Regions from separate parts of the Kluyvera sp. NPDC087067 genome, predicted to be linked through region 1. Evidence: predicted binding sites of a transcription regulator. Region 1 holds the regulator's gene; the other holds the start of a gene.

Evidence for each region. Region 1 encodes PhoB, which activates phosphate uptake and scavenging genes when phosphate is short. Its sites were predicted from a motif close to CTGTCATAAAACTGNCNNAT; they were not measured.
Region 2: kdgR (DNA-binding transcriptional regulator KdgR) is a predicted target of PhoB. The motif match lies at 1,857-1,876, and genes of this name have one in related genera.

The regions. Positions count from the first base shown of each region.
Region 1 covers NZ_JBIUZS010000004.1:119,979-131,404, forward strand. The annotation lists gene aroL (shikimate kinase AroL) at 1-304, shown strand, start outside; gene ACIPDS_RS12155 (AroM family protein) at 586-1,263, shown strand; gene ppnP (pyrimidine/purine nucleoside phosphorylase) at 1,341-1,625, shown strand; gene rdgC (recombination-associated protein RdgC) at 1,666-2,577, opposite strand; gene mak (fructokinase) at 2,665-3,567, shown strand; gene sbcC (exonuclease subunit SbcC) at 3,765-6,905, opposite strand; gene sbcD (exonuclease subunit SbcD) at 6,902-8,104, opposite strand; gene phoB (phosphate response regulator transcription factor PhoB) at 8,296-8,985, shown strand; gene phoR (phosphate regulon sensor histidine kinase PhoR) at 9,007-10,302, shown strand; gene brnQ (branched-chain amino acid transporter carrier protein BrnQ) at 10,714-11,426, shown strand, end outside.
Region 2 covers NZ_JBIUZS010000003.1:485,379-496,804, forward strand. The annotation lists gene htpX (protease HtpX) at 1-376, shown strand, start outside; gene ACIPDS_RS11040 (MFS transporter) at 416-1,789, opposite strand; gene kdgR (DNA-binding transcriptional regulator KdgR) at 1,968-2,759, shown strand; gene ACIPDS_RS11050 (YobH family protein) at 2,807-3,046, opposite strand; gene mgrB (PhoP/PhoQ regulator MgrB) at 3,215-3,358, shown strand; gene ACIPDS_RS11060 (YebO family protein) at 3,432-3,722, shown strand; gene ACIPDS_RS11065 (DUF2627 domain-containing protein) at 4,462-4,578, shown strand; gene cspE (transcription antiterminator/RNA stability regulator CspE) at 4,621-4,830, shown strand; gene ACIPDS_RS11075 (DUF1460 domain-containing protein) at 4,939-5,739, opposite strand; gene rlmA (23S rRNA (guanine(745)-N(1))-methyltransferase) at 5,925-6,722, shown strand; gene mntP (manganese efflux pump MntP) at 6,719-7,288, opposite strand; yybP-ykoY riboswitch at 7,307-7,471, opposite strand; gene ACIPDS_RS11090 (DUF986 family protein) at 7,670-8,128, opposite strand; gene ACIPDS_RS11095 (PTS mannose transporter subunit IID) at 8,184-9,038, opposite strand; gene manY (PTS mannose transporter subunit IIC) at 9,051-9,851, opposite strand; gene manX (PTS mannose transporter subunit IIAB) at 9,912-10,880, opposite strand; gene yoaE (CNNM family cation transport protein YoaE) at 11,336-11,426, shown strand, end outside.

The sequences.
Region 1 (11,426 bases):
GGTCGCCACCGGTGGGGGAATTATACTTGCGGCGGAAAATCGTGCGTTTATGCGACAAAATGGCATTGTCGTTTATCTTGATGCCCCGGTAGCGATATTAGCCCGTCGACTGGAAGCCTTTCCAGAGGCTGAACAGCGGCCTACGCTTACCGGCAAGCCAATCAGCGAAGAAGTGGCTGAAGTTCTGGCCCAGCGTGACGCGCTGTACCGTGAAACCGCCCATTATATTGTTGACGCCTCGGCAACACCTGACCAGGTGGTCACGCTTATCCTTAACGCCCTTTCCCTGGTGACCGCAAGCTAACAAAGACCTGCTTTTTTCGTCTTCAATCTCGCTTATCCTTCCGCTTTGCCTGCCGAAATAGCCATAAATTATTCGTGGCTATTTCGGGCGTAAATCACATTTATTACTTATTATTAATGTTATAGAAAAGTTAAAATCAATCTATATCAGGAGAGTACTGGAAATTACTGGAATCTTTACATTCAGGCTAAAGAATGTACTGCTACGCTTTTGAGCGGTATTTTTCATCCATCCAGGTGGCTATGTGTGAAGTGAACAATGCAAGGTAGAAGGTAGATAACATGAGTGCAACGATGGCGATTCTAACGATTGGGGTTGTACCCGTCAGTGAAGTATTGCCGCTTTTAACCGAGCACATCAGGGAAGATCAAATTACCCATATGACCTTGTTGGGGAAAATGAGTCGTGCGGAAGTGATGGAGGAGTATGCGCCAGATCCCGGTGAAGAGCGCTTGTTAGTCCTGTTAAACGATAACCAGTTTGTTGAAGTTTCTCGTCTGAAGGTCGAGAAAAGCCTACAGGCGGTGATCGAAATTCTCGATAATCAGTCCTATGACGTCATTCTTTTACTCAATACTTTCAAACTGCGCGGCATGGTGGCGCGTAATGCCATGCTTTTAGAGCCTCAGCGAATTATTCCGCCGCTGGTGGCCTCAATCGTTGAAGGGCACCAGGTGGGAGTGCTGGTTCCGGTTGAAGCGATTTTAAGTGCGCAGCAGGAAAAATGGCAGATGCTGCCAAGCTCACCCTACTACGCGTTAGCAAACCCTATCCGTGACAGCGATGAACATCTGATTTCCGCGGGCAATTCATTAGTGGAGCGAGGGGCAGACGTACTGGTGCTGGACTCGCTTGGCTATGACCAGCGCCACCGGGATCTGCTACAAAAGGCGCTGGATGTTCCGGTTCTCTTATCGAATGTGCTAGTCGCCAGACTGGCCGCAGAATTATTATGTTAACCGTATGATTTTGCGTGACAGGCTTCTGTTCGCAACCCTATATTGGTTTTTTACGACAAGACAATAAGGGCCGGTTTATGCTTCAGAGCAACGATTATTTTGAAGGAAAAGTGAAATCCATCGGTTTCACCAGCAGCAGCACGGGTCGTGCTAGCGTCGGTGTGATGTTAGAAGGCGAATACACTTTCAGTACCGCACAGCCAGAAGAAATGACCGTCATTAGCGGTGCGCTGAATGTGCTGTTGCCGGGGGAAATTGAATGGAAAGTTTATAACGCCGGAGATGTGTTCAACGTGCCGGGCCACAGCGAGTTTAATCTTGAGGTCGCCGAGCCAACGTCTTATCTGTGCCGCTATCTGTAATGGATTCCCTTCCTGTTGCGACAGGAAGGGAAATGCAGGTTTAGCGCTGGGCTTCGCCGCCCAATCCTTCGACCAGACTTTTAATCAATGCCGCCAGCTCGCCGGTCATTAAAATAAAGTCCGCGTCAAAACGCTGGGCATAATCATCACGGTCAATATCTTCATTCTGGTCGCGCAGCTCGTCGCAGAATTTCAGGCGCTTGATCGAACCGTCATCACACATCACAAACTGAATACGCTGCTGCCAGTCAAGCGCAAGCTTAGTCACCAGCTTGCCCGCTTCAATGTGCACCGCAATCTCATCGCACACCAGATCCTGTTTCTTCGCGCGGATCACGCCACCATCCTCAAGAATGGCTTTGAGTTCGGCTTCGTCAAGCAGCTGGAAACTTTGCGCCGCCGTACCGGAGCGAACCCATTCGGTCAGCGTCAGCTCAATCGGATTTTCCATCGTCAGCGGTACGACCGGCAACGAACCGAGGCTTTTACGCAGCAGCGCGAGCGTATCTTCCGCTTTTTTGGCGCTGGCACAGTCGACCATAATCAGATCGTTAACGGTGTCGATCCACATCATGGTTTGGCTAAAGCGGCTGAACGCGCGCGGCAGTAGGGAATGCAGCACTTCATCCTTCAGCGAGTCTTTTTCTGTTTTTTTCAGCTTACGTCCCTGATCGGCTTCCAGCTTCTGGATCTTTGCTTCCAGAGCTTGTTTAATCACCGGGGACGGAAGGATCTTCTCTTCTTTGCGGGCGCAGACGATTATCTGACCATTCACTTCATGCGTCAGTGCATCGCTGTGTGAACCCATCGGCGGTACCCAGCCGGTTTTTGCCATATCCTGGCTGCCGCATGGGGTAAAGGTCATCTCAGCGAGCTGTTTTTCCATCTCTGCTGCGCGCAGGGAAACGTCGCGGCTAAGACGGTAAACCATTAAATTTTTGAACCACAGCATGATAATTTCCACGGTGTTATCGTTAAATCAGCGGGCAATGATAACGAATTGTCTCTGACCTTGCATTGATTTAAACAGGAGCAATGAATGCGAATTGGAATCGATTTAGGTGGCACAAAAACAGAAGTGATTGCGCTCAGCAATGCCGGTGAGGAGCTTTTTCGCCACCGCCTGCCAACCCCGCGTGATTACCAGCAAACGATTGAAAATATTGCCCATCTTGTCTCTCTGGCTGAAAAAGCGACCGGGGAAACGGGCACGGTGGGGATAGGCATTCCGGGGTCGATTTCGCCCTATACCGGGGTGGTCAAGAATGCCAATTCGACCTGGCTTAACGGCCAACCGTTTGATAAAGATTTGAGCCGTCGCCTGGGGCGCGAAGTGCGTTTAGCCAACGATGCCAACTGCATGGCGGTTTCCGAGGCGGTGGACGGCGCGGCGGCGGGCGCACAAACCGTATTCGCGGTGATCATCGGCACCGGCTGTGGCGCAGGTGTCGCCATCAACGGTCGGGTGCATACCGGCGGGAACGGTACGGCAGGCGAGTGGGGCCATAATCCGCTGCCGTGGATGAACGACGACGAACTGCGTTATCGGGCAGAAGTGCCGTGTTACTGCGGAAAGCAGGGGTGTCTTGAAACCTTTATTTCCGGCACGGGCTTTGCCACCGATTATCGCCGTCTTAGCGGCAATACGTTGACTGGCGTTGAAATTATGCGGCGCATCGACGAAGGTGACGCGCAGGCGAAGCTGGCGTTTAGCCACTACGAACAGCGACTGGCTAAAGCGCTGGCGCATGTTATCAATATTCTTGACCCGGATGTGATTGTGCTGGCCGGCGGCATGAGTAACGTTGAGCGGTTGTATGAAACGGTGCCGCCATTGGTGAAACCGTGGGTATTCGGCGGCGAATGTGAGACGCCGATTCGCAAAGCGCGGCATGGTGATTCCAGCGGCGTGCGCGGGGCGGCGTGGTTGTGGCCTGCGTGATCCCGGGGTCGGTGTAACCATCTCGCCCGGGCTACCGACTGGTGTAGGCCGGATAAGGATAGCCGCCATCCGGCAATGTGCGCGGTTATGCCTGATGGCGCGTAGCTTATCAGGCCTACATGTTGTCAATGCCCACAGTATCTACATTTACGTATGCAATTGTAGCCCGGCCAAGCGCAGCGCCGCCGGGAAGACACCTAGTCGACGGCAAACACCTTATCCAACCGGCTATACCCAAGCCCATTGATTTTCTTCACTTTAATTTGCACCTGAATCCGTTCTTTCATCGCTTCAACGTGGCTAATGACGCCAATGATCTTGCCGCTGGCATTCAGCGCATCCAGCGCGTCGAGCGCCGTGTCCAGCGTCTCACTGTCGAGCGTGCCGAAACCTTCATCGAGGAAGAGTGAATCAATACGGGTTTTATGACTCACCAGATCCGACAGCGCCAGCGCAAGGGCCAGGCTGACCAGGAAGCTTTCGCCGCCCGATAGCGTGCGGGTATCGCGCACCGCATCCGCCTGCCACGTATCCACCACTTCCAGCTCCAGCGCATCGCTGGCTTTGCGCTGGAGCAGATAGCGACCGTGCAGGCGGCTAAGCTGCTCATTCGCCAGCCACACCAGATTATCCAGGGTTAAGCCTTGCGCGAACTTACGGAATTTATCCCCTTCTTTAGAGCCAATCAGCGCGTTGAGATGCGCCCAGTCTTCAAGCGTGGCCTGAGCATGCTCAATCTCCACTAGTAACGACTGCTGCTGCTGGCGATTATCGTTATCCTGCTTCAACTGCTGGCGCAATTCCCCCTGACGCTCGCTGTTTTCACGCAACTGGCGGGCTAATGTTTGCAGCTGTTGTTGTACCTCTTCAAGCGTGAGCTCAGCGGGCAAACCCTGCGGACGCTGGCTAAGATGGCGCTCGAGCGCTTCTCGCACCTGGGCGGTAAGCGCCTGACGTTGCTGATGCTGAGTCTCGAGCGATTGCTTAAGCTGTTCCAGCCGTTGACGCTCATTACCATCGAGCAGGGCGGCAAGAAACGCCTCCCGGCTGCTAAAGTGAGAATCGGCGAGCGCCTGATCGAAGGCCTGCTCGGCCTGCTGTAGGCGCGCATTTTCCTGCGTTTTCTGCTGTTGCAGCGTCTGCCGCTGGCTTTCCAGCGCGATGCAGTCGTTGTGGACTTGCTGCCAGCCGTCAAGATTTGCCTGGCTACCGTCATCGGGTATCTGCGCCGCAGGCAGTGTCTCAAGTAGCGGCTGAATCTGTGCCAATTGTTGCTGAATATCCAGGTTTTGCTTTTGCTGCTGCTGCAAGCGTTGGATCTCCGCTTCGCGGGCGGCAAGCCAGGCCGATTCTTCACCGCTGGCAGGCGGCGTCATGCCGAACGCCGACAGCGTTTGTGCCAATGCTTCGCTACGCTGCGTCAATTCATCGTTTAACTGTTTCTTCTGTGCCTGAAGCTCGCGGATCTGCCCCTCAATCGCTAGCCGCTGGCTGTGCTGATAGCGTTGCTGTTCGGCCTCTTCCTGCGCGCTTAACCAGCCGCTGATATCGTCCGAAGGCGTCAGCGTTATCGCCAGAAGGCGCGTGGTTTCAAGCCATTGTGATGTAAGTACTTGCTCCTGCTGAGAAAGTGATGCTTGCTCATCATTGTCTTTGAACTGTTGTTTTTGCAGCGCTTCAAGCTGCGCGCGCAGCGTTGCACCGTCCTCCGCCAGACGAGTGACCTCTTTTTCCAGCACCTCGCGGCGAGCTTTATTGGCGTCGGGGGCCAGCGCCTGATACTCCGCCAGCGCCGGATGCTGGGTAGAGCCGCAAAGCGGACAAGGCGCACCCGGCTGTAAACGCGCACGTTCGGCTTCCAGACGGACAATGGTCGCTTCCAGCTCACAAATCGCCTTTACGTCGCTCAACTGCTGCTTTTTATCTTTATATATCTGACGCAGCTGAGTGAGTTCCTGATTCAGTTTGTCCAGTTGCTGCTGACGCACAAGCCCGGCCTCGACAAGCTGCTGGCGGCGAGCTTGTAAGGGCATAAACTGCGGATACAGACGGCTAAGCTGCTGACGCAATGGACGCGTGGCGGCATGTTGGGCAACCTGCTCGGCCAGCTCATCCTGGGTCAACGTTAAGGTAGACGCGGGCAATTGCGCTAACTGTTTTTCCCGTTCGCGCAGCCGCAGCTCATGGTTTTGTAGCTGCGTGCGCTCGCGAGCCTGCTGGGCGAAAGCGCTGCGCCAACCGGTCAGCTCGCCTTGCCAGCGCTGGATACTTTCATGCTCGTGTAACCATTGCAGAAGTGCATTATGCGTTTGCTTTAACGTTGTGCTCTGACGCTCGGCGGTATAACGGATCCGGTCGCGGAGTCGGCTGGCATCATGTAAGCGAGTATTCACTTGCTCGATGAGCTGGTCGGTTTTGGCGACGGTGGCAGCCTGCTCTTGCATGTTTGTCCAGCGTGGACGCAGCGCCTCGGCGGGTTGAGCGCGCTGTAGGGCGGTGAGCTGAGGCTGCGCTGCAATAAGTGACTGTTCTGTTTCTGCCAGCGCCTGCTGATTTTTTTTGGCATCCACAGTCAACTCAGCCTGGCGCGCCAGCCAATGCTGATATTGTGTGGCGATAGTCTGCTGATGTTGCTGCTGTTTTTCTTCGCTAGTAAGTGCCTGCAAACTTTGATGCAGCGTTTGCTGCTGCTCTTCGCTTAATAGCACCATACCGCTGGCCTGAGCCTGGAGTTTGTCTAATTCCCCGCGCGCTTGCTTATGCTTTTCAAACACCCGGGCTGAGATCTGACCATAAATTTCGGTGCCGGTGAGCTCTTCGAGCAGTTCGGCGCGCTCTTTCGGTTTGGCATTCAGGAAAGCGGCGAACTGACCCTGCGAAAGCAGCATGGAGCGGGTGAAGCGACCGTAGTCCAGGCCGCTCAGGGAGGCCGTCATCTCCAGCTTATCTTTTACTTTATCGGCCAGAATCTGCCCATCCGCACAACGCGCTAGCTCTACGCGCGGCGCCTGGAGATTCCCGTCCGGCTGATTACGGGCGCGGTTCTGGCTCCAGAAGGCGCGGTAGGCCACGCCCTGAACTTCAAATTCAACTTCTGCCAGGCATTCAGCGGTATCGCGGGTCATCAGATCGTTTTGCGACTGTGACACCGTATTAAGCCGCGGCGTCTCGTGATACAACGCCAGACAGATAGCGTCGAGTAAGGTGGTTTTCCCCGCGCCCGTGGGGCCGGTGATGGCAAACAGGCCGTTACTGACGAACGGTTCCTGAGTGAAATCGATTTTCCACTCGCCTTTAAGCGAGTTGAGGTTTTTCAGGCGCAGACTGAGAATTTTCATGGCTGTTCCTCCTCGCCAGAATCATTTAGCGTTTGGACAAACAGCATGTGCAGCCGCTGTTGTTGCTCTTCCTCAAGGGTTTCCAGCGCCAGTCGGCGGTGGAAAACTTCTTCGACGCTCAGCTCGCTCAGGGTTTCGCGCTCCTGACTTGCCAGAATACGCTGCCGCTGTTCACGGCTGCGGCGCACCAGCAGCACCTCCACCGGCAGGTCATCGGTGAGCGTCTGGATTTTGCGCTGAATGTCGTGAAGATATTCATCGCTGGCGATCTCGATATCAATCCAGGTGGCCGGTTCGGCTTGTGCGTTACGCCATTCGGCTAACTGCGCGCTAATGCTGTCAAAATCACCTTTGATCACCGCCAACGGCTGCGTCACCGGGACGGTAAGCGGCGTGACCTCAGCCAGTTTTCCGCCTTCGAAAGTGACCAGATTGACGCTTTTGCTTTTGCCGGTTTCATCAAAACTCAGACACAGAGGCGACCCGCTGTAACGAATGTGCTCGCTGCCGCCAATTTTCTGTGACCGATGGATATGACCCAGCGCGATGTAGTCCGCCGGCGGGAAGTTTTGTGCCGGAAACGCATCCAGTGTGCCAATATAAATGTCGCGTACCGCATCGCTTTTGCTGGCGCCGACGGTGGTCAGGTGACCGCTGGCGATAATCGGCAGCGGACGATCCTCGCGCAGTTCGCAGGCCTGCTGATATTGCTGCTGATAATACTCGGTAATGCTTTCCAGCACCTGGCGCTGTTTTTCCTGAGCGGAGAGTCCCGCCTGGCTGGTAATAATGTCGCGCGGTCGCAAGAACGGCACCGGGCAAAATACGGCGCCGGGCGTGCCGTCGCGCAGATTTAAAATAAAGGGCGCATGACCGGCGCTGGCAATGACCGTGGTATTAAGGAACGACAGGATATCCCGGGATTCATTCAGCGTGGCGACGGAATCATGGTTGCCCGCGAGCACCACCAGATGGCAGCCCGTTTGCTGGAGATCGACCACAAATCGGTTGTACAGCTCACGCGCGTAGCTCGGTGGCGAGCCGGTGTCGAAGATATCACCGGCGACAATAATGGCGTCAACTTGCTCAGATTTTGCGGTGTCGAGCAGCCATTGCAGGAACGCGTGATGCTCAGCGGCGCGGCTTTTGCTGTAAAAGTTCTGGCCAAGGTGCCAGTCCGATGTGTGGATAATGCGCATAGCGGTTCCGGGAAAAGTGACGTAAAGTTGATTATAAACATTCACCTACAGAGATTTCGATGAATGTTTATACCGTGTGTCATAAACGGTGAAGGGCTATCATCTCACGGTCATGTTTATCATAAAACTGTCATAAATCTGACGCATAATGACGGCGTATATAATACTGATGTCTAAAAACAGGGCAAATAATGGCAAGACGTATTCTGGTCGTTGAAGATGAAGCACCTATCCGTGAAATGGTGTGTTTCGTTCTGGAGCAAAACGGTTTTCAGCCGGTGGAAGCGGAAGATTACGACAGCGCTGTCAACAAACTCAATGAACCCTGGCCCGACTTAATTCTGCTCGACTGGATGTTACCGGGCGGTTCTGGGCTGCAATTTATCAAGCATATCAAACGTGAAGCGCTAACCCGAGATATTCCCGTGGTGATGTTGACGGCACGTGGTGAAGAAGAAGATCGCGTACGTGGGCTGGAGACGGGGGCCGATGATTACATCACTAAGCCGTTCTCACCGAAAGAGCTGGTGGCGCGCATAAAAGCCGTCATGCGGCGGATTTCCCCGATGGCGGTGGAAGAGGTGATTGAGATGCAGGGGCTGAGCCTTGACCCGACTTCTCATCGCGTCATGACCGGCGAAAACCCGCTGGACATGGGGCCTACGGAATTTAAACTGCTGCATTTCTTTATGACGCACCCGGAACGTGTCTACAGCCGCGAACAGCTGCTAAACCACGTCTGGGGAACTAACGTTTATGTTGAAGACAGAACCGTTGATGTGCATATTCGTCGCCTGCGCAAGGCGCTTGAACACAGTGGTCATGACCGCATGGTGCAAACTGTTCGCGGCACGGGTTATCGTTTTTCCACCCGTTTCTAATTGTTGACAGGAGTGTGACCCGTGCTGGAACGGCTGTCATGGAAAAGGCTGGTTCTGGAGCTGCTGCTGTGCTGCTTCCCGGCCGTGGTACTAGGACTGGTATTCGGTTATCTGCCGTGGTTTTTACTGGCGGCGGTGACCGGGCTGCTCATCTGGCATTTCTGGAATTTACTGCGCCTTTCCTGGTGGCTGTGGGTTGATAGAAGCATGACCCCGCCGCCGGGGCGCGGTAGCTGGGAACCGCTGCTGTACGGACTTAACCAGATGCAGCTGCGTAATAAGAAACGTCGCCGTGAGCTGGGTAATCTTATCAAGCGTTTTCGCAGCGGCGCAGAATCCTTACCGGATGCGGTGGTGCTGACCACTGAGGAAGGGGCGATTTTCTGGTGTAATGGCCTGGCCCAGCAGTTGTTGGGGCTTCGCTGGCCCGATGATAGCGGGCAAAATATTCTTAACCTGCTGCGTTACCCTGAATTTACGCAACATCTTAAAAAGCGTGAATTCCATAAGCCGCTGCACCTGGTGCTGAATAGCGGACGCCATCTGGAAATTCGCATTATGCCTTATACCGACCGCCAGCTGCTGATGGTCGCCCGGGACGTGACCCAGATGCACCAGCTTGAGGGCGCACGGCGTAACTTCTTTGCTAACGTCAGCCACGAGCTGCGTACGCCGCTGACGGTGCTGCAAGGCTATCTTGAGATGATGCAGGAGCAGCCGCTGGAAGGCTCGGTACGTGAGAAAGCGTTGCACACCATGCGTGAGCAAACTCAGCGGATGGAAGGGCTGGTCAGGCAGTTGCTAACGTTGTCGAAAATTGAGGCATCACCCGTGCTGGCGCTCAATGAGAAAATTGATGTGCCGATGATGCTGCGGGTAGTTGAACGCGAAGCGCAGACCTTAAGCCATCGTCAGCATCAGTTCCATTTCGATATTGATGAGTCGCTAAAGGTGCTGGGCAATGAGGAGCAATTGCGCAGCGCCATGTCGAATCTGGTGTATAACGCCGTTAATCATACGCCAGAAGGTACGGTTATCACCGTACGCTGGCAGCATGCGCCGCACGGCGCGCTGTTTAGCGTGTCTGATAATGGGCCGGGAATTTCGCCTGAGCATCTGCCGAGGTTGACCGAGCGTTTCTATCGCGTTGATAAGGCGCGTTCGCGACAAACCGGCGGCAGCGGATTAGGGCTTGCGATAGTGAAACATGCGGTTAACCATCATGATAGTCGGTTGGATATCACCAGTGAGCTGGGTAAAGGTTCCTGCTTTAGCTTCCTGCTCCCGGAACGTTTAATTGCCAAAAACGACGGCTGATTCGGTGCTTGTCAGCTTAACTTTCCACAGACCAGCCTCGGCTGGTCTGTTTGCTTTGCAGTCAATGAAATGTCGGTTGATTAACGAACGTCTGGTTGTTTTTTGTTCGCATGATTAGCCAGATGTTTTTCTTAAATCCAGTTGAAAAGTCTGCTTGTAAATTCACTATCAATATAATCATCTGGTTTTACGATCCCGTGTTGCTTTAAAACGTTATAAGCGTTTAAATTGCCCACCAGACAGTCACGAACAGACTGTTAATTCGCGGTAAATCAAAAAACTATTCTTCTTTACATCGCGAAGGGAGCATATCCCGCTAAGTTTGTCGTTGGTTTCCTCTGCATCATTCCACAGGCGCTGGCGCGATAAATTTTCGTTTTACAACACCACATCCACAGGCTGTAGTTACATATGACCCATCAATTGAAATCGCGTGACATCATCGCTCTGGGCTTTATGACCTTTGCGCTGTTTGTTGGCGCAGGCAACATCATTTTCCCTCCTATGGTTGGCTTGCAGGCAGGCCCCCACGTCTGGACCGCGGCGATTGGCTTTCTGATTACCGCCGTTGGCCTTCCGGTGCTCACCGTTATCGCGCTGGCGAAAGTGGGCGGCGGCGTCGACAGCCTCAGCACGCCAATTGGTAAAGTGGCAGGCGTTTTGCTGGCGACCGTGTGTTACCTCGCCGTGGGCCCGCTGTTTGCGACACCGCGTACCGCGACCGTCTCCTTTGAAATTGGTATTGCGCCGTTGACCGGTAGCGGCGAACTGCCGCTGTTTATCTATAGCGTTATCTATTTTGCACTGGTGATTCTGGTCTCGCTCTACCCTGGCAAACTGCTCGATACTGTCGGTAACTTCCTGGCACCGCTGAAAATTCTGGCACTGATTGTTCTGTCTGTTGCCGCCGTTGTGTGGCCAGCCGGCCCTATCAGCAACGCGATGGAAGCTTATGAAACCGCGGCGTTTTCAAACGGTTTTGTGAACGGCTATCTGACTATGGATACGCTGGGCGCGATGGTCTTCGGTATTGTTATCGTTAACGCTGCGCGTTCCCGTGGTGTGACCGAAGCACGTCTGCTGACCCGTTATACCATCTGGGCTGGCCTGATGGCGGGCGTTGG
Region 2 (11,426 bases), on a different contig from region 1:
TGCGCAGATTGCGGCCGGTTTTCTCGGCGGTAACCGCGATGAAGGTGAAGAAGGCGGCAATGGTAATCCGCTGATCTATTTTGCTGTTTCCATGGTTCTGGAACTGGTGTTTGGGATCCTGGCGAGCATTATCACCATGTGGTTCTCACGCTACCGTGAATTCCACGCCGACGCAGGTTCGGCGAAACTGGTAGGTCGTGAAAAGATGATTGCCGCGCTGCAACGTCTGAAAACCAGCTACGAGCCCCAGGAAGCCAGCAGCATGATGGCGTTTTGCATTAACGGTAAGTCGAAATCATTGAGCGAAATGTTCATGACGCACCCGCCGTTGGATAAACGTATCGAAGCGCTGCGTAGCGGCGAATACATGAAGTAACAAACAAGCGCCTCTATTGAGGCGCTTTTCAATTGTACCCTAACTCCGGGCCCGAGGCTGGGTGATGCGTAAACCACTAAACAGCGTCGCGACGACCGCCAGGCTACCCGCGAGCAGCAGCGAAACGTGAGTTCCGCCATTGCCAAACGCGTTGAACATCAGCGCAACCAGCGCAGCACCGGTACTCTGACCCAATAGACGCGCCGTACCCAGCATCCCACTCGCGCCACCGCTGCGGTTACGCGGGGCAGAGGCAATAATCGTGTGGTTGTTTGGTGACTGGAACAGACCAAAGCCTGCGCCGCACAACAGCATACGCCAGATAATATCGATATCACTGGGGGAGGCCGGCAGCATCGCCATCGCAAATAGCCCACAGGCCATTATGCCCATTCCCAGTGCGCCCAATAAGCCCGCATGAACCCGCTCAATCATGTAACCCGCCAATGGCGCCATTACCATTGTCGCCAGCGGCCACGGCGTCAACAGCAGCCCGGTTTCCACTTCGCTACGACCGATAATACTTTGCAGGAAGAAGGGCAGCGATACCATCGCCAGCATCTGGGCACAGAATGAACAGATAGAGGTGCAAATGGACAGGGAAAACAGCGGAATACGCAGCAGATCGACCGGCAGTAGCGGTACCGGCAGACGCAGCTGGCGACGCACAAAGAAGAAGCCAATCACCAGCAATGCGACCACTTCAGCCATTACCAGCGTAATGGACTGGCCTTGAGCAAAACCGCTTAATGCGGTAATCAGCAAGCCAAAGGTGAGGGCATTCATCACCGCACTTGGCAGGTCGAAGCGCTGGGTCTGACTGCGGGTACCGTTGGACGGCAGGAATCGCACCGCCAGCAGCCAGGCGATAATCCCTAGCGGAACGTTAATCAGAAACAGCCATTGCCAGGAGGCCAGCGACAGAATTGCAGCGGCAATGGTTGGCCCCGCGGCAGAAGAGACGGCGACCACGAACGAGTTAATCCCCATTCCGCGCCCGAGCTGCCGCTGGGGATAAATCAGACGAATCAGCGCGGTGTTCACGCTCATCAACGCCGCGCCGCCAAAGCCTTGCGCAATACGCGCGAGGGTTAGCATTTCCAGCGAATGTGAGAAGGCGCACAGCAGCGAGGTTAGGGTAAAGACCACGAGGCCGGCTTTATAGATGCGATGGTAGCCAATCATATCGCCGAGAAAGGAGAGCGACAGTAAAGAGATGACGATGGCTATTTGATAGGCGTTCACTATCCAGATAGAGGCTGCCGGCGATGCGTTGAGGTCGGTGGCAATGGTGGGTAATGCCACGTTGGCAATCGCACCGTCTAACACGGCCATGGTGATACCAATAACAATGGTCAGGATGGCGCCGTAACGCTGGGGGACGGGCAGGCCATCAATCAGGGGTCTAGTCATGAGAAGAAACTTGTTTTCAGGGAAATAATTAAGCAAGAAATGATTCTAGCATTGATTAATCTATTGAATGTCGCAGATTTGTAACCAGGTCACAGAAGTTTCATTGCTACAAAGGCATTGCGAAATTATAATAAAAACCGGTTCTAATATTTATAAAACAGTTGCGATGAGGTGATAAATGTCAGCAGCGGATTTGGACAAGCAGCCAGATTCTGTCTCTTCGGTACTAAAGGTTTTTGGTATCCTGCAGGCACTTGGCGAAGAACGCGAAATCGGTATTACTGAACTTTCGCAGCGCGTCATGATGTCGAAAAGCACCGTTTATCGCTTTTTGCAGACCATGAAATCGTTAGGGTATGTTGCCCAGGAAGGGGAGTCCGAAAAGTATTCGCTCACGCTGAAACTGTTTGAGTTGGGTGCTCGCGCATTACAGAACGTCGATTTGATTCGTAGCGCAGATATTCAGATGCGTGAATTGTCTCGTTTAACCAAAGAGACCATTCACCTGGGCGCGCTGGATGAAGACTCAATTGTCTACATCCACAAGATTGATTCTATGTATAACCTGCGTATGTACTCCCGTGTGGGACGTCGTAACCCGTTGTACAGTACGGCAATTGGTAAGGTTCTTCTGGCCTGGCGCGAGACTGACGAAGTGCGTCAGATCCTTGACGGCGTTGAGTTCAAGGTGAGCACTGACCGCACTATTGCCAATACTGATGAGCTTATCACTGTGCTGTCGCAGGTGCGTAAGCAGGGTTATGGCGAAGATAACGAAGAGCAGGAAGAAGGTCTGCGGTGTATCGGGGTACCGGTATTTGACCGCTTTGGCGTGGTTATCGCGGGCTTGAGTATCTCGTTCCCGACGCTACGCTTCTCAGAAGAGCGTCTGCATGAGTACGTAGCGATGCTGCATACGGCTGCACGTAAAATTTCAGAGCAAATGGGTTATAACGATTATCCATTCTGAGTCTGAGACAAAATGCCCGGGGTTACCGGGTATTTTTTTGTCCATTTTTAGCCTTCGTCTACCACGCTTGCGCTTTTACGCAGCAGCGGGCAGCTCGGCCGACCGACAACGCCGTTGTCGCCATGAAGATAAAATGCCGTGCTGAATCCTTGTGCCGTCAGATATTTACACTGTAACCCCAGACCACCCGCGGTTTTCTGACTTCCCGCCAGTACGCCATAGCCGCTCATTAAGACCCCAATGGCAACAATCGCCAGGAAAATGACGGTTCGGATAAACAAGCGCATAGGAATTCCTCTTCTATTATTTTCTGCATAGATAATACGATACTTCGTTGATGAATTGACACAAGTCTATGATTCCTAAAAGCAGGAGATGCCGTTACAGTTAGCCGCGGTTTAAGGTTAGCATGCTAACCTGATTGCATCTGAATAAGAATTCATGCGGAGAGTGGAGTGAAAAAGTTTCGGTGGGTATTATTAATACTCGTAATCGCTGCCTGCCTGCTGCTGTGGACCCAGATGATCAACGTGATGTGCGATCAGGATGTCCAGTTCTTCAGCGGCGTTTGCAGCATTAACAGGTATATACCCTGGTAAAACATTTTTGCCGGTAGCGATTTCCTTCCGTAATGTGAGTGGTAGAATAGATCGTTCCTTTTGAGGTGGTAAAATGAGTGATCTTGTAAGTTCTGGGGCATTAAATCTGGCCTCTTTGGCGTTATCCTTCCTGTTGCTGTTAGTGGGTTTGGTATTGTGGTTCTTCGTGAATCGCGCCAGCTCCCGCGCTAATGAGCAAATCGAACTCCTTGAATCGTTACTCGATCAGCAAAAGCGCCAGAATGCGCTGCTGCGTCGACTGTGCGAAGCCAATGAGCCTGAGAAAAAAGAAGAAGCGCCGAAGGCAGAAAACGTAAAAGAAGACAATGAAGACGATTTCATCCGCCTGGTCGCTGAGCGCTAGTCTCTTCAAAGAATGACGCCGTGCAGCCTGTGATGGGCTGCCGGAAAACCTTTAAAGCACCATTTCAGGGCAAGCCGCCCGTTTTCCCCTGAGCGTACCTTTCTGCATCACTGGGCAGTTGCCACTCTCCCATCATCCTCTTTTTACAGACTACATGACCGGTATGTCGCTGTTATCTATGCCTCATTCATCATTGCTATTCGACTACAGGATATATTATCCCTCGTATTAACATTGTAGCGGCGATTAATTAATCATCTAATTTGTTGTACATTATCTGCATGAAATGAGCGAAACGTTTTTATTGCGTGATGATGAGGCAATGTCACGAAACTTTCATTATTTTGGTGCAAACTCATTGCCGTTATTAAACGCGCAGTCGGCGTTTGATTATCAAACACCTGTAAAGCACTTATAACCGTTCGGCAAAATGGCGGGCAAAAAGTTATAGTGGAAATAGCACTAAGGATATAAAAAAAAGTTTCATAATCTGCCTTGCTCTGCGCGCAGCGCCAGTACGGCTACATGTTAAAAAAGTCTTACGTTACCGTAAGCTAGGTCACATTTAAGCCTGGAGCAGGCGGAGATGATAAGGCTTAAGTAGAGACGCTAATCCCTGTTCTCGCCAATGATTTTTTTGGATTTGTGCGGCTGATCGAGACACGTTTAAAAATGGCTTGCCATTAATTACGTTGTATGTGATAACACGTTTTGGGTTAAACGAGGTACAGTTCTGTTTATGTATGGCATTATCAGTAAAGAAGTCCTGAGTAAAAACGTTGACGTTGAATACCGCTTCTCTGCCGAACCTTTAATTAGTGCCGCATGCAGTCATGTCTCAGTTTTATCTATATGAAAACGCCTGCGGGCGCAGAAAACACTCTAAGGAATTTTGCAAATGGCAAAGATTAAAGGTCAAGTTAAGTGGTTCAACGAGTCTAAAGGTTTTGGCTTCATTACTCCTGCTGACGGCAGCAAAGATGTATTCGTACATTTCTCTGCAATCCAGGGTAACGGCTTCAAAACTCTGGCTGAAGGCCAGAACGTTGAGTTCGAAATTCAGGACGGCCAGAAAGGCCCAGCGGCTGTTAACGTAACCGCTATCTGATTCGACAATCACTGATCTTGCGGCGCGATAGCGCACCATCATCAGACATAAAGCCTCGCTAATGCGGGGCTTTCTCATTTTATGTGCCGCAGTCCGCAAACCTTCCAATCATTGAGCGCGTAGCACGACTATGCCTGGCTTTGTCCGCATGTATTCCAGCAACGGGGAATCCACGACTTTCCTTTTTGCGGCCAGCGAAGAGGCATTTCGGAAGAAGACATCCCCGTCCTTGCGGATAACAATACCCACATGGGAAACGTCCAGACCGTCAAGTGGCGAGTAGACGCCGACGTAATCTCCGGTTTTCAGCTGGTCCAGCACTTGCGAAGTAATGGCGTTTGCGGGAATAAAATTGATTTTCCGCGGATGAATGCCCAGCCCCTGGATGTATTCACTGCCATCCGCTTTACGGTTGAGTCGCTTTTCAGAGACGAGATAGTCAGGGCTGATAGTAGGCGTAATGTCCCGTGCATTGGGTGTAGGCGTTGCGAACCAGTCGGAGAAGAAATGTCGGCGGCTGAGATAATCAACCTTTCCGTCGATATAACGAACGTCCTTGAGATTATGCAAAAATGATTTTTCATCATGACTGCGAGCCAGGGCTTCAACGTAATCAATCAGGGTAAAGCAGTCGACGTTATTTAAATCTGCGACCAGCACTTCAGGGGTGTCCGGGCCACCGATGAGCGTATCAGCTTTGTAAGGCGTACCGAGAAAGGCGGAGGAGACCCGGCCGATGACTTCTCCATGCGCTTGACCTGAATAAGGGATGACATCAGCGCGGATAATCCGATTCACTTTTTCCGCTGTCATGGGGGCCAGATGGGAGGGGGATTTTTCTGTACTGGGGGCCGCACAAGCTGCCAGAGATGCCGACACCAGCAAAACGGCGCATGCCTTTGCTCTCATAACCTTCTCCTTATAAGGTAAAAAATACCTCTTTATCTTTCAGAGATAGGGTTTCTATTGATATCAAAAAACGCGCATGGTTAAAAACAGCGGTCAGAGAGAAGACCTGCCCAATCAATCCTGTTCTTTCTCCCTTGCCTGAATAGCGGTACACTTTCGCCCTTTGAGATCATGCCGGAGTCGTTATGTCCTACAGTTGTCCGCTCTGCCACGCGCCGCTAACGCGCAGCGGCAATAGTTACCTTTGCCCACAGCGTCATCAATTTGACCAGGCGAAAGAGGGCTACGTCAATCTCCTGCCAGTACAGCATAAACGCTCACGTGAACCCGGCGACAGCGCTGAAATGATGCAGGCGCGTCGTGCGTTCCTCGACGCCGGTCATTATCAGCCGCTACGCGACGCGGTGAGTGAAAAACTTCGTGCTATTGAGCCTGAAAATTTACTGGATATTGGTTGCGGAGAAGGGTACTACACCCATGCTTTTGCCGCTGAAGCCGGTCAGGCCTGGGGGCTTGATGTCTCAAAAACGGCGGTTCGTTATGGCGCTAAACGCTACCCGCAGGTGAATTTCTGCGTGGCTTCCAGTCAACGCCTGCCGTTTGATGACAACAGCATGGATGTGGTCGTTCGCATTTACGCGCCTTGCAACCCTCTTGAACTCAAACGTGTGGTGAAGCCTGGCGGCTGGGTCATTACGGTGACGCCGGGGCCACGACATCTCATGGAAATGAAAGGGCTTATTTATAGCGAGATACAGCTGCATGCGCCGCATTCAGAAGTCATTGAAGGCTTTAGCCTGGTAAACCATGATGCGCTGGCGTATCCAATGCAGCTTACCGGCGAAGAAGCCACAACGTTATTGCAGATGACGCCGTTTGCGTGGCGAGCAAAACCTGAGGTGTGGGAAGCGTTGAAGCGGGAAACGCAGTTTAACTGCCAGACGGATTTTGCGATTCACGCCTGGCAGCGAGAGGCCGATTAACCCGCAAAGTGGGCGTAAAGAATTTGTGCGCCAATGGCGATTAACACAATCCCGCCCAGAATTTCGGCTCGTTTGCCCAGCAGCGGGCCGATAAATCGTCCTACCATGATACCCAGCGTCGACATCATAAAGGTGGCGCAGCCGATAGCAAATGCGGTCGTGAGAATGTTGACTTGCAGGAACGCCAGACCGACGCCGACGGCCATCGCATCAAGGCTTGTGGCAATGGCGGTGGTGACAAGCAGCCAGAAGCCGTGACGACGCGGCGCTTCTTTTTCTTCGTCGTCATCGCCACCCCGAATCCCCTCCAGTACCATTCGTCCGCCGAGGAAGACCAGCAGGATGAACGCAACCCAGTGACTCCATGCCATGACAAACTGGCTTGCCAGCATTCCCAAACCCCAGCCGATAAGCGGGGTGAGCATCTCAATGACGCCAAAAATCAGGCCAGTGCGGAGCGCTTCAGAGAATTTGGGTTTATGCAGCGTTGCCCCTTTACCAATTGATGCAGCAAAGGCATCCATCGACATACCGAAGGCAAGAAGAATAGTGGCGGTTAAATGCATGAAGATGTCCAGACCGGGAAATTTCCATATGACACATTACTGCCCCCAGTAATCAGCAGTGAATGCATCTATGGTCTCGCTTGACTACTTGATGTAATCCGTACGCACCACGTTTTTCAACGAGTATGTTGACACGTACATTTCCAATAGGATGGAAATCAGCTACTCCCCAACGACGGACGCAACCTTAACATATTTTTAGAATATAAAACAACTGTTGTGCTTGCATATTTAAATGTTTGATGATAACGATTTTCATTTAGATTTTGCAGGTAATGAAAACGTTAATAAATAACAGGGAATAATGTTGGGTAAACATAGCCAACGCTATAACTACATTGTCTCAAAATAGCACAGTTATAGTATTGGCTATATTTCAACTCATTGAGAGTTAAGGAGAAGTTTGTAAATCCTTTCGAGGTCGTCAATATTCTTTACGCGAACCAGAAGACGCCGTTGTTCTAATTGCATGACCAGTACGCCATCTTCAGATAAATTCATTTTCTGGATGCGGCTATATTTTATCCACGCATTAGAAAAGAAGAATCCTTCGCTTTTAAAAATAATCTTTGGGCTGCGGATCCAGAATAGATAGAAGCCCATTAACGCCAGCGCACATAATAACCAGGTGGTAATTAATTCGCCGTGATGGGTCACATTGTTGTACACCAGAATGACAATCAGCACGACGAAGATCACGCTGTCTACTCGACCAGGGCGCAACAGGGGTACGGAGAGCAGGGTGGCGCCATGACGGCGGGGCATGATGAACTGGTCATAGATCGCGAAAGCGAGTAGTGCAACGATGAAAAGAACCAGTACCAGATCCGTTAATGTCATTAAGCCTCCAGATATAAAAAAGCCGGGGGCAATGGCCCCCGGCGTACTTCAGATATTACAGACCCAGCAGGCCGACAGCGTAACCTGCGATACCGATGACGAAGAAGCCAACGATGATCCACAGGGCGTTTACTTTCTTACGCAGCAGCCACATACAGGCGAAGGTCAACAGCAGCGGTACCAGACCCGGCATCAGCTGGTCAAGGATAGTCTGCACGGTGGTCACACGCGTCTGACCATCCTGACCGGTGATGGTTGAAACCACCAGCGGGATGTTCACGTGTGTCCATTTGTTCACCAGCGCCCCCATGACAAACAGGCCGAGGATAGATGCCCCCTCAGTCAGTTTCTGCAGGAAGCCGCCGCCCATATCGCTAACGATATCGATACCTTTACGGTAACCGTAAGCTACGCCGTAGTAACGGGTTGCTAAGCGTACCAGGTTGAACAGGATGAAGAACAGCAGTGGCCCAAGCAGGCTGCCGCTCATCGCGATACCCGCACCCAGCGCTGCGAATACCGGACGCACGGTACCCCAGAAGATTGGGTCGCCCACGCCTGCCAGCGGCCCCATCAGACCAACTTTGATACCGTTAATGGCAGCATCGTCAATCTCCGCGCCGTTAGCACGCTGTTCTTCCATTGCCAGCGTAACGCCCAGTACTGGCGCTGCAACATATGGGTGAGTGTTAAAGAACTCCAGGTGACGTTTGATGGCCTGTTTACGCGCATCGTTGTTCTCTGGGTAAAGGCGTTTGATTGCCGGTACCATTGAGAAGCAGAAACCCAGCGCCTGCATACGTTCGAAGTTCCATGAACCCTGGAACAGGTTAGAACGAAGGAATACGCCACGAATATCACTCGGGGTGAGTTTTTTCTCGGTGGTGGTAGTTTTAGTCATATCAACCATTTCGCTCACCTGTTAGTCCAGTTCGTTATCAAGATCGTTAGCACCAGCCGCTTGCGCAGGCGCGCCTGCAACGCGGTTATATTTCGGGCTCAGCTGGATGTAGAGGATAGCCATGACTGCGCCAATCACACCCAGAGCAACCAGGTTGAAGTTCGTAAACGCTGCGGTAACGAAACCGAGGTAGAAGAACGGCATCAGGTAGCCTGCGCGCATCATGTTGATGACCATCGCATAACCCACTACCACGATCATACCACCGGCGATGTTCAGACCGCTGGTCACGACTTCTGGAATCGCGTTCAGCATGTTCTGTACTTCGCTGGTGCCGACGGAGACAGCAACGATAACGGCAGGAATAGCAATACGCATCGCCTGCAGGAACAGGGAAGAGACGTGAATCCAGGACAGCGCCGTAAGGTTGCCGTTGTCGGCAGCTTTATCCGCTGCGTGCTGGAATGCCACGGTAATCGTACGAACGATAATGGTCAGAACCTGGCCGGCTGCCGCCAGAGGGATTGCCAGGGCGATACCTGCACCAATACCCTGATGACCTGCAATGACCAGAATGGTAGAAATGATAGACGCCAGTGCGGCATCAGGCGCAACGGCAGCACCGATGTTCATCCAACCCAGGGCGATCATTTCCAGGGTACCACCGATGATAATACCGGTTTTCATGTCCCCAAGAACGATACCGACCAGCGTACAGGCGACCAGCGGGCGGTGGAACTGAAATTCATCGAGTATTGATTCCATACCGGCAATACATGCGACGATGAACACCAGCACAATCTGAAGAGTGGTAATCTCCATTGTACTTCTCCTATTGCTTATGCAAACTTAAATGAAAGGCTAAAAACGGCGCCTCAGCGGTTATTTCGCTATCTTGGCAATCAGATCCATCATTTTCAGTCTCTGATCGGTAGAAACCTTACGCACTTCCAGCTCGATACCTCGGGCGTTCAGCTTGTTAAAGGCCTCAATATCCTTCTCATCGACGGACACAGCGTTATTTACCTGGGTTTTGCCCTGGCGGAACGCCATACCACCGATATTCACAGAGGTGATTTTCACGCCGCCTTCCACGAGACGTTCAACGTCGGTCGGGTTAGTGAACAGCAGCATCACACGTTCGCCCGCATACATCGGGTTGTTGTAAACGCGGATCATTTTGGCGACATCGACAACGTGTGCCGTTACGCCTGGAGGAGCAACCTGAGTCAACAACGTTTTACGCACGGTATCAGCAGCAACTTCATCGCTGACCACGATAATGCGTTTAACGTTAGTCTCTTTCGTCCAGCGGGTAGCAACCTGACCGTGAATCAAACGGTCATCGATACGTGCCAGACCGATAACCATGTAATCGTTCGGGCCCATCGGTTTTGCTGGGGCAGCGGCTTTTGGCGCAGCTGCAACCGGTGCGGCAACAGCTTTTTCAATCGGTTTTGCTTTCAGCGCTTTCACGCCTTCGCTACCGGTTTCAACCGCCAATGCAACCAGCTCATCAAAGCTTGGGTTATCGTCACGCGCCATGAAGGTCTCGACCAGCATCGGTACGTTGACGCCTGCAATGACTTCATAGTTTTCTTTGTCAACAACAATGCGGCTAGCCGCGTTGAATGGGCTACCGCCCCAGGTGTCAACAAGGAACAACACGCCTTTGCTGGTATCAAGCTTTTCCAGCTGCGCGGTGTATTTTTCGATTAACGTTTCTGCATTCTCGCCAGGCACGAAATCGATCCAGCCAACGTTTTCCTGCTCGCCTAACAGCATTTCTGCCGTTTTCAGCAGTTGTTCTGCTGCCCAACCATGTGTGCCTATTACAATAGCAATCGTCACTTGCTACCTCCTGTTATTATCATGTGTATCAGGTTAACTGATACAATTTGAGCCGATTTCGTTACCGAATCGATTCAGACAAGGGTTAGAGAGATAAACCAATAATTACCGAGAATTATTTTAGACAGTGAAAGAATAATTAATGTGATGAAGATCCGTAATTTAGTTAAAGGGTCGCAATTATTTTGCGGTGTAAAAAATCACCTTACATTTTGCAAAGACTGGTAAATTTTTGCCAGAATCACGGTTATTTTTGGTATGTTAACGTTTCGTTTAATAACACAGGAGTATAGGGCATCAGCCCGAAGTATGGATCGTCACCGACGCCTTTTCGCATCTGCCCGCTTGTGCGGCACACCTCCCGGCATCTCGCGCCACACTGTTCTATCGTCAGGTATCGTCACGCTTAAACATGACATAGCGATGACTCGTCTTGTCTCTCGTTGGAGTGATTTATGGAATTGCTAATGGATCCGCAAATCTGGGTCGGGCTGTTCACGCTTGTTGTGCTGGAGATTGTTCTCGGTATTGATAACCTGGTGTTTA